2 regions of the Streptomyces hazeniae genome follow, and region 2 is predicted to be linked to the other one. Evidence: riboswitches for the same ligand, from Rfam matches in the RefSeq annotation. Region 2 holds a riboswitch; the other holds the start of a gene.
What was found. Region 2 has a riboswitch for S-adenosylmethionine ahead of thrC (threonine synthase). Riboswitches for the same ligand answer to the same signal wherever they lie in the genome.
Positions count from the first base shown of each region.

Region 1: another riboswitch for S-adenosylmethionine. It lies ahead of RM572_RS27390 (aminotransferase class V-fold PLP-dependent enzyme); the one in region 2 lies ahead of thrC (threonine synthase).

Region 1 covers NZ_JAVREQ010000039.1:12,858-17,373, forward strand. Annotated here, with positions in the region: gene RM572_RS27370 (NYN domain-containing protein) at 1-36, opposite strand, end outside; gene RM572_RS27375 (hypothetical protein) at 77-376, opposite strand; gene RM572_RS27380 (rhomboid family intramembrane serine protease) at 518-1,240, shown strand; gene RM572_RS27385 (Lrp/AsnC family transcriptional regulator) at 1,237-1,518, shown strand; gene RM572_RS27390 (aminotransferase class V-fold PLP-dependent enzyme) at 1,643-2,989, opposite strand; SAM riboswitch class IV at 3,037-3,155, opposite strand; gene trpD (anthranilate phosphoribosyltransferase) at 3,246-4,310, opposite strand.
Region 2 covers NZ_JAVREQ010000004.1:104,911-109,426, forward strand. Annotated here, with positions in the region: gene RM572_RS06865 (cold-shock protein) at 1-144, opposite strand, end outside; gene RM572_RS06870 (MoaD/ThiS family protein) at 581-859, opposite strand; gene thrC (threonine synthase) at 946-2,259, opposite strand; SAM riboswitch class I at 2,277-2,417, opposite strand; gene RM572_RS06880 (glucosyl-3-phosphoglycerate synthase) at 2,649-3,614, shown strand; gene RM572_RS06885 (alpha,alpha-trehalose-phosphate synthase (UDP-forming)) at 3,789-4,516, shown strand, end outside.

The DNA.
Region 1 (4,516 bases), on a different contig from region 2:
TGCGTCGTCGCGCTCACCGTCGCTGTGTTGCTCCACCGCTCACACCTGCCCAGGTTCCTCCGACCGCCGCGCCGTCTCAGGCCTGTGCTCCCGAGGCACCCGGGGCTCCCGAAGATCCCGAAGCCTCCGGTGCCTCCTTGGCCTCCGCGCCGGGCCGGTCCACCAACTCGATCCGGTCCACCGCGTCGCACCAGCGGCAGCGGACCGACTCGATGCTCTCACTGCGTACGTCCCGCTCCTCGACGGTCGGCTCGCCCGCCAGGTCCAGATGGACGAACTCGACCACCGTGCTGGAACGGGTCACGTCGAACCGGGTCAGATTGCCGCACAGCGTGCAGCGCCAGCGTGTCGTCCTCGTGGGCTGGGGAACCGCCATGATGTCGTCCACACTCCTTCGGTGCCGGCCGTCCGGGGACCCCATCGTCTCCACGGGTGTACTGCCGGTCACCTTACGACCTCGGGCCCGCAGCGCGTGTCGGGCGGACCCCGCCGTGGCCGACCCGTCATCATCCGCTGCATGTCCGCCACCGGTACCCGCCCTCCTACCCGCTCGGTGCGCGGTCACCCCGTGGCGACGTACACCCTCATCGGCCTCTGCGCCGCGGTCTTCCTGCTGGGCCCGGTAGCCGGGCTCGGCACGGGCGGTGAGGGAGCCCTGTACCGGGAGCAGGCCTCCTACTACCGGCGCTGGGGCGTCGTCCCCACCGAGTTGTGGAGCGGCGCGGCGCGCCCGTTGCTCACCCCGCTGACCTCGCTCTTCGTGCACGGCGGGTGGCTGCACCTGCTGAGCAACCTGCTCTTCCTGTTCGTCTTCGGCGAGAGCGTCGAGCGACGGACGGGCGCGATCCGCTTCACCCTCTGCTACCTGGTCGTCGGCTACGCGGCGATGCTCTGCTACGCCGCCGCGCACCACGGCTCCGACGAGACCCTGGTCGGCGCGTCGGGGGCGATCTCCGGTGTGCTGGGCGCCTTTCTCTACCTGCTCCCCCGGGCACGGGTGACCAGCGTGTTCCCCTTCCTGTGGTTCCTGCCGCTGCGCTTCCCCGCCTGGCTGGTGCTGGTGTTCTGGCTGGCTCTCCAGTGGCTGGCCGCGCGCCACGACACGGACGGTCCCGGCGTCGCCTACCTGGCCCACGTCGTAGGCTTCATGCTCGGCTTCCTCTACGCCTGGCGACGCTTCCGCACGGCGGACGCACCCGGCCGCCCGGCCGCCGCCCCCGACGAAGGGATCTCACCGTGATCACCTCGATCGTGCTGATCAAGACCAGCACCGACCGCATCCCCGAGATCGCCGAGCAGATCGCCGCCATCGAGAGCGTGAGCGAGGTGTACTCGGTGACCGGGGCGCACGACCTGATCGCGATGGTGCGGGTGGCGCGGCACGACGACCTGGCCGACGTGATCCCCGGGCACATCAGCAAGGTGCCCGGAGTGCTGTCGACCGAGACGCACATCGCGTTCCGCACCTACTCCCAGCACGACCTCGAGGCCGCGTTCGCCATCGGCCTCGACGCGTAGCCCCTCCGGGGGGTGATCCGCGCCGCGGGCACGCCCCTCGCCGGGCTCCGCCTCGGGCCCGGTCCTCCCTGGCCGGACGGGCTGGTCTCGCGCCCCGTCCGGCGAGGGAGGACGGATGACCGCGTCAGCGACGGGCGGCCAGCGAACGGACCGCGCGGACGAAACGCTCGACGTGCTCGTCCGGCGTTCCCGCCCCGAAGCTGACCCGCACCGCGTTGAGCGCCCCTGCCGAGGGCGCACCGCAGTCGCCGCCTTCGTCGTGCCCCCGCCCCAGCAGGTTCCGCAGCAGCGGATGCGCACAGAACAGTCCGCTGCGCACCCCGATGCCGTACTCCGCCGACAGCGCGTCCGCGAACTCCGTGCCGTCCCAGCCGTCCACGACGAACGACACCACGCCGACCCGTCCGGCGGCGCGGCCGCCTTCGCCGCCCCCTCCGACGCCGTCTTCGCCGCGGTCGAAGAGCGACAGCACCCGGACCTCCGGCACCTGGGCCAGCCCGTCCAGCAGGACCTCCAGCAGGGCGCGTTCGCGCCGCACCAGCAGCTCCAGCCCGGCCTCCGCCAGCGCGCGGCACGCGGACGCCACCGCGTGAGCACCCACCACGTTCGGAGAGCCCGCCTCGTGGCGGGCGGTGCCGGTGTGCCACGCGACGTCGAGGCCGCCGTCCGGCTCGCGGGCGACCCGGCGGCTGGCGCCGCCGCCGGCCAGGTAGGGCTCGGCCGCGTCGAGCCAGTCGGACCGCCCGGCCAGCACACCCGCACCGAACGGGGCGTACAGCTTGTGGCCGGAGAAGGCGACCCAGTCCACGTCGAGCCCCGCCACGTCCACCGGGTGGTGCGGGGCGAGCTGCGCCGCGTCGAGGACCACCCGCGCACCGTGCCGGTGCGCGACGCGGGCCAGCTCGCGGACCGGCCAGATCTCCCCGGTGACGTTGGACGCCCCGGTGACGCAGACCAGCTTGGGCCCGTCCGGGCCGCCGTGCAGCGCCGCTTCGAGGACGGACACCGCCTGCTGCGGGCTGCGCGGCGTGTCCAGCACGGTCGTCTCACAGCGGCGCCACGGCAGCAGCGCGGCGTGGTGCTCGCTCTCGAAGACGAAAACCCGTGTGCCGTCCGGGACCACCGCCGCGAGCAGGTTCAGCGAGTCGGTGGTGCCCCGGGTGAAGACGACCTGGTCGTCGGCACGGCAGCCGAGAAACGCGGCGACCGTCGCACGGCTGCGCTCGTACAGGTCGGTGGACAGCTGCGACAGGTGGCCGGAGCCGCGGTGGACGCTGCCGTAGTAGGGCAGGTAGGCGGCGACGTCGTCCCACACGCGGCGCAGCACGGGGGCGCTGGCCGCCTGGTCGAGCGCCGCGTAGGTGACCTCCGTGCCGTCGGCGACGGGCACGAGGACGTCGTCGCCGAGGACGGGCAGCGGCGTCGCCGCAGCGGTGCGAGCAGCGGCGGGGGCAGGGGCGGAGACGGACATGTGCAGAGCACTCCCTCATGACCAGGACCCCTGGCTGTGTGAAGAGGGATCCGCGCTTGCCGCGGACCTTGCGTGTCCGCGACCTGGTCATCACCCGGGGCACCCCGCCACGGAAGGAGGGTTGCCGGACAGCGGGCCGGGGCCTTCGTCGCTGTCACTCGTGACCTGGACGGCAGTATGCCACACGCCCCCGACGGGTCGCGCCGACGGCCCCCGCCACCGCGAGCGGCGCCGGGGGCCGGAGGAACGACAGGACCTACGCGTGGGAGGCGGCGACCCAGCGGTCGAGGGCGGACTTGGCGGCGCCGGAGTCCAGGGACTCCGCCGCGCGCGCGATGCCCGCCGCGAGCTGGTCGGCGAGCGGCTGGTCCGTCGGTTCCAGCGCGGTCAGCGCCGCCGCCGAGTTGAGCAGCACGGCGTCCCGGACCGGCCCCTGCTCGCCCTCCAGCAGGCGCCGCGCCACGTCCGCGTTGTACGCGGCGTCGGCACCGCGCAACGCCTCCACGGGCACCATCTCGAGGCCCACGGTCCGCGGGTCGAAGCTCTCCCGGCGGACGGTGCCGTCGCGCACGATCCACACCGTGGAGGTGCTGGTGGTGGTCAGCTCGTCCAGGCCGTCGTCGCCGCGGAACACCAGCGCGGAGGAGCCGCGTTCGGCGAGCACGCCGGCGAGGATCGGCGCCATCCGGGCGTCCGCGACACCGGTGGCCTGCGCGCGCACCCGTGCCGGGTTGGTGAGCGGGCCGAGGAAGTTGAACGAGGTGGGGATGCCCAGCTCGCGTCGTGCGGCGGCGACGTGCCGCAGCGCCGGGTGGAACTTCACCGCGAAGCAGAAGGTGATGCCGGCCTCCGCGGCGACCTCCGCGACGCGGCGCGGGGTCAGCTCCAGGTTGACGCCCAGCTTCTCCAGCACGTCGGAGGCGCCGCTGGCGGAGGACGCGGCACGGTTGCCGTGCTTGACGACCTTCACCCCGGTGCCGGCGACCACGATCGCCGACATCGTCGAGATGTTGACCGTCTTCGCCCGGTCGCCGCCGGTGCCGACGATGTCCACGGTCGGGCCGGGCACGTCGATGACGTTGGCGTGCGCGTACATGGTGCGCACGAGGCCGGACACCTCGTCCACCGTCTCGCCCTTGGCCCGCAGGGCGACTGCGAACCCGGCGATCTGGGCGTCCGTCGCCTCGCCGCGCATGATGCGGTCCATCGCCCAGGCGGACGCGTCCGCGGAGAGGTCCTCGCCGGCCAGCAGGGCGCTCAGCACGTCCGGCCAGGTGAGGTCGCCTCCGGTGGGAGAGCCGACGTCGGGAACGGTGTTCATGCTGCACGCTCCTGGGTTCGTCGGCCCGGCCGGGGCACCGGCGGACCGTGGGCAGGGGGCCGGCGGCGGACGGCCGCGGCCCGTCGGGAAGGGGGCGGCGGCACGCGTACCGTCGCACGCTGCTCACCCTATCGGCGCGGTGCGCCGGGCCCGGCGCAACGCCCGCATCGTGAGCCGGGGAAACACCCGGACAACGCCCGTGGGCC
Region 2 (4,516 bases):
CTCGACCCGCTGTCCTTCGTCCAGGGTGCGGTAGCCGTCCATCTGGATCGCGCTGTAGTGGACGAACACGTCCGCACCACCGTCGACCGCGATGAAGCCGTAGCCCTTCTCCGCGTTGAACCACTTGACGGTGCCCTGAGCCATTGCAAACTCCCCTATTACTGGCCCTTGCACGAGCCCACACTTCGCGGACCCGGGTCAGACCTCACCCCCGGCGGAGCCGGTGGCGTGCGCCGGAACGCGTCGACCGCCGCTGAATGTATCTGTCCGAACGCCGTCTGCAACAGGTCAGGCGGACGAGAAATCGGGGCACGACACTTCACGGAATGTGGGGAGAAAGTGCGGGAAAGCGGGGCAATCGTGAAGAGGCAAACCGGCACAGGCGCGGCAAAAGAGACATCGAATTCGCGCAGAAGTTGTCGCGTTCTCATATGCGCGCGGCATTCACAGAAGGGGAACGGCTTCACTCTACTCCCTCGCGGAACGCGGAATCGCCCCCTCCGTTTCCGTGTCGGAGGAGGCGATTCCGTTCCCGCACGCTTCCTGCGCGGTTCCCCGCGCCGTTCCGCGCGCCGGGGCGTCAGCAGCCGCCGGCGACCGCCGGGATGATCGAGACGCCCGCGCCGTCCGGCGTCGGCGTCTGAAGGCCCTCGGCGAAGCGCACGTCGTCGTCGTTCACGTAGACGTTCACGAAGCGGCGCAGCTTGCCGGAGTCGTCCAGGACGCGGGCGCCGATGCCGGTGTGGTTCTTCTCGAGGTCGGCCAGCACCTCGGCCAGCGTGACCCCCTCGGCCGGGACCTCGGCCCGGCCGCCGGTGTAGGTGCGCAGGATGGTCGGGATGCGGACGTTGACGCTCATGGGTTCACCTTCCGTGGGTTCGGAGTGCGCAGCAGTGCGCAGCAGGGGGACGCGGCGGCACGACGCCGCGGGACGCCCGCGCCGCGTCAGGCCAGGCCCGCGGCGCGGAACGCGTCCAGGCTGGGGCGGATGGTCGCGCTGGGCCGGGCGGCGTCCGCGACGGCGTCCAGCGTCTTCAGCCCGTCACCGGTGTTCAGCACCACCGTGTTCAGCGACGGGTCCAGCAGGCCGTCCTCGATCAGCTTCCGGGTGACGCCGACGGTCACCCCGCCCGCCGTCTCCGCGAAGATGCCCTCGGTGCGGGCCAGCAGCGTGATGGCGTCGACGATCTGCGCGTCGGTGACGTCCTCCACCGCGCCGCCGGTGCGCCGCGCGATGTCCAGCACGTACGGGCCGTCCGCCGGGTTGCCGATGGCCAGGGACTTCGCGATCGTGTCCGGCTTCACCGGTCGTACGACGTCGTGGCCGTCCTTGAAGGCGCGGGAGACCGGGGAGCAGCCCTCGGCCTGCGCGCCGAAGATCCGGTACGGCTTGTCCGCGACGAGGCCGAGCGCGATCAGCTCCTTGAACCCCTTGTCGATCTTGGTGAGCTGCGAGCCGGACGCGATCGGGATGACGATCTGGTCGGGCAGCTCCCAGCCGAGCTGCTCCGCGATCTCGTACGCCAGGGTCTTGGAGCCCTCGCCGTAGTAGGGGCGCAGGTTGACGTTGACGAAGCCCCAGCCCTCGCCCAGCGGGTCGCCGATCAGCTCGGAGCAGAAACGGTTCACGTCGTCGTACGTGCCCTCGATGCCGACCAGGTCACCGCCGTAGACGGCGGCCATCACGACCTTGCCCTGCTCCAGGTCGTGCGGGATGAACACGCAGGACCGGAAGCCTGCACGGGCCGCGGCGGCGCCGACCGCGCCGGCCAGGTTGCCCGTGGAGGAGCAGGAGAGGGTGGTGAAGCCGAAGGCGCGGGCCGCCTCGACGGCGATGGCGACGACCCGGTCCTTGAAGGAGTGCGTCGGGTTTCCGGAGTCGTCCTTGACGTGGAGCGTGCCGCCCGCCGCGGCGACGCCCAGTTCGCGGGCCAGGTTGTCGGCCTTCACCAGCCGGGTGAACCCGGGGTCGGTGTTCGGCTGGTCCGCGACGTCGGCGGGGACGGGCAGCAGCGGCGCGTAGCGCCAGATGCTCGCCGGACCGGCCTCGATCCGCTTCCGCAGGCCCTCCGGGTCGCCGGTCGGCAGGTCGTACGCGACCTCCAGCGGACCGAAACACTCCTCGCAGGCGAAGAGCGGCCCCAGCGGGTTGCGGGCGCCGCACTCGCGACAGGACAGAGCGACGGCGGGACCGAGTGAGACGTCGGCGGCAGCGGTGGCGGCGGTGTCGGCGGACTGCTCGGGAGCTTGCACAGCCATGAAGGCGAGGCCCTTTCTCCTCATCTTCCCCGTGGCGTATCTCGCCACGAGCCGGAATTGGCACCTTCCCTAGCCGGGGGCCCGCCTGGATGCGCGAGACCGGCTGGAGGGTTGCCGGGGCTTCATCGGGCCGTTCCCTCTGCCCCTCTGGATGAGCGGTGTGAAGTTGTGGGTCGGGTCACTCGGACCCGTGCGTCCGACCCCGGCATGTCCGGGCCGGTCGCGTTGTTCAAGACTGTAGCCCAAGGCCCCCGCCCCGCCTGCGGGGTGTCCGCACCGCGAGACGCGGTGCCCGCAGTGCGGTCGCAGCGGCGCCGTACGCTCGCGCGGCGGCACGCTGGAGCGGGGGCGGGTTCCCACACCTACAGGAAAGCAGCAGGAGAGCAGACGTGCTGGACGAGGTCCGCGACTGGCTGGACCGCCGCTCCTGGGCGGCGGCAGACCGCCCGCTCCCGGCGCTCGCCGCGGCGAAACGCGCCGCCGGGCCGGCCGGCGGCGTCAGCGTCGTGCTGCCCGCCCTCGACGAGGAGGCCACCGTCGGCGAGATCGTCGCCGTGATCCGCCGCGATCTGATGGACGGTCCTCATCCGCTGGTCGACGAGCTGCTCGTGCTCGACTCCGGCTCCACCGACCGTACGGCGGAGGTCGCCGCCGCGGCCGGCGCGAAGGTGGTGCACCGCGACGAGGTGCTGCCACGGGTCCCCGCCGTCCTCGGCAAGGGCGAGGTGCTCTGGCGCTCGCTGCTCGCGACCAGCGGCGAGATCGTCTGCTTCGTCGACGCCGACCTGCGGGACTTCTCCGCCGACTTCGTCTCCGGCATCGTCGGCCCGCTGCTCACCGATCCCGGCCTGCAACTGGTCAAGGCGATGTACGACCGGCCGTTCGGCGACAGTCCGGAGGGCGGCGGCCGGGTCACCGAACTGGTCGCCCGGCCCCTGCTCAACCTCCACTGGCCGCGCCTCGCGGGCTTCGTCCAGCCGCTCGGCGGCGAGTACGCGGCGCGGCGCACGCTCCTGGAACGGCTGCCGTTCCCCGTCGGCTACGGCGTGGAGCTGGGCCTGCTGGTGGACGCGCTCGGCCTGGCGGGCCTGGACGCGCTGGCCCAGGTGGACGTCGGCGTCCGGCGGCACCGGCACCAGGACGGTCAGGCGCTGGGACGGATGGCCGCGGCCATCCTCCGCACGGCGGAGGTGCGGCTGCCCCGCGGGAGCGACGGGCTCGCGGTGCGGCACCGCCTGACGCAGTTCGCCCGCGCGGACGCGGGCGGCTTCGCCGCCCGGACCTTCGCCGTGGACGAGGTGGAGCGGCCGCCGATGCTGAGCGTCCCCGAGTACGCCGCCCGCCGCCCCGCCTGAGCACCCCGCTCACCGCGCCGCGGCCGGCGTCTCCTCCCGGCCCGGCGGCAGCGTGCGGCCCGGAGGACGCCCCCGGGGGGACGGCTCCGGACGAGGGGCGCCGCGGGCGGCAGCGTGCGGCGGCGCGGGAGCGGCGTACGTTTGCGCGGGAGCGCGGACGGCTAGGCTCCGGCCATGGTCGCTGAGCGCTCCGCCCAGGTACTCGTCGCGTCGAACAGAGGCCCCGTCGCCTACCGCCCCGCCGAGGACGACCCGGCCCGCCTCACCGCCCGACGGGGCGGCGGCGGCCTCGTGTCGGGGCTGAGCGCGATCGGCCCGGAGACGGGGGCCGTCTGGGTGTGTTCCGCGCTGAGTTCCCCCGACCGGGAGGCCGCCTCCCGCGCCGGGCGGCGGCTGGACTCCGCCGACACCGGCGGCCAGGCCGTGCGGATGCTCGACATCCCCGCCGACGTGCACGACGGCGCCTACAACGGCGTGGCCAACTCCGTGCTGTGGTTCGTGCACCACCTGCTCTACCGGACGCCGGTGGAGCCCTCCTTCGACGCCGAGTTCGCCCGGCAGTGGGCGGCCTACGAGGCGTACAACGCCGCGTTCGCCGACGCCTTGGCGGAGGAGGCCGCCGAGGGCGCGGCCGTGCTGGTGCAGGACTACCACCTCTCCCTGGTGCCCGCGCTGCTCCGCGAGCGCCGGCCCGACCTGCGGATCGGGCACTTCTCGCACACCCCCTGGGCGCCGCCGGACTACTACCGGATGCTGCCCGACGACGTCGCCGCCGACGTGCTGCGCGGGGTGCTGGGCGCGGACCGCGCCGGGTTCCTCACCGCCCGCTGGGCCCGGGCCTTCGCCGACTGCTGCGCGGACGTGCTGGGCGCGGAGGTGACCACCGGCGAGGACGGTCACGT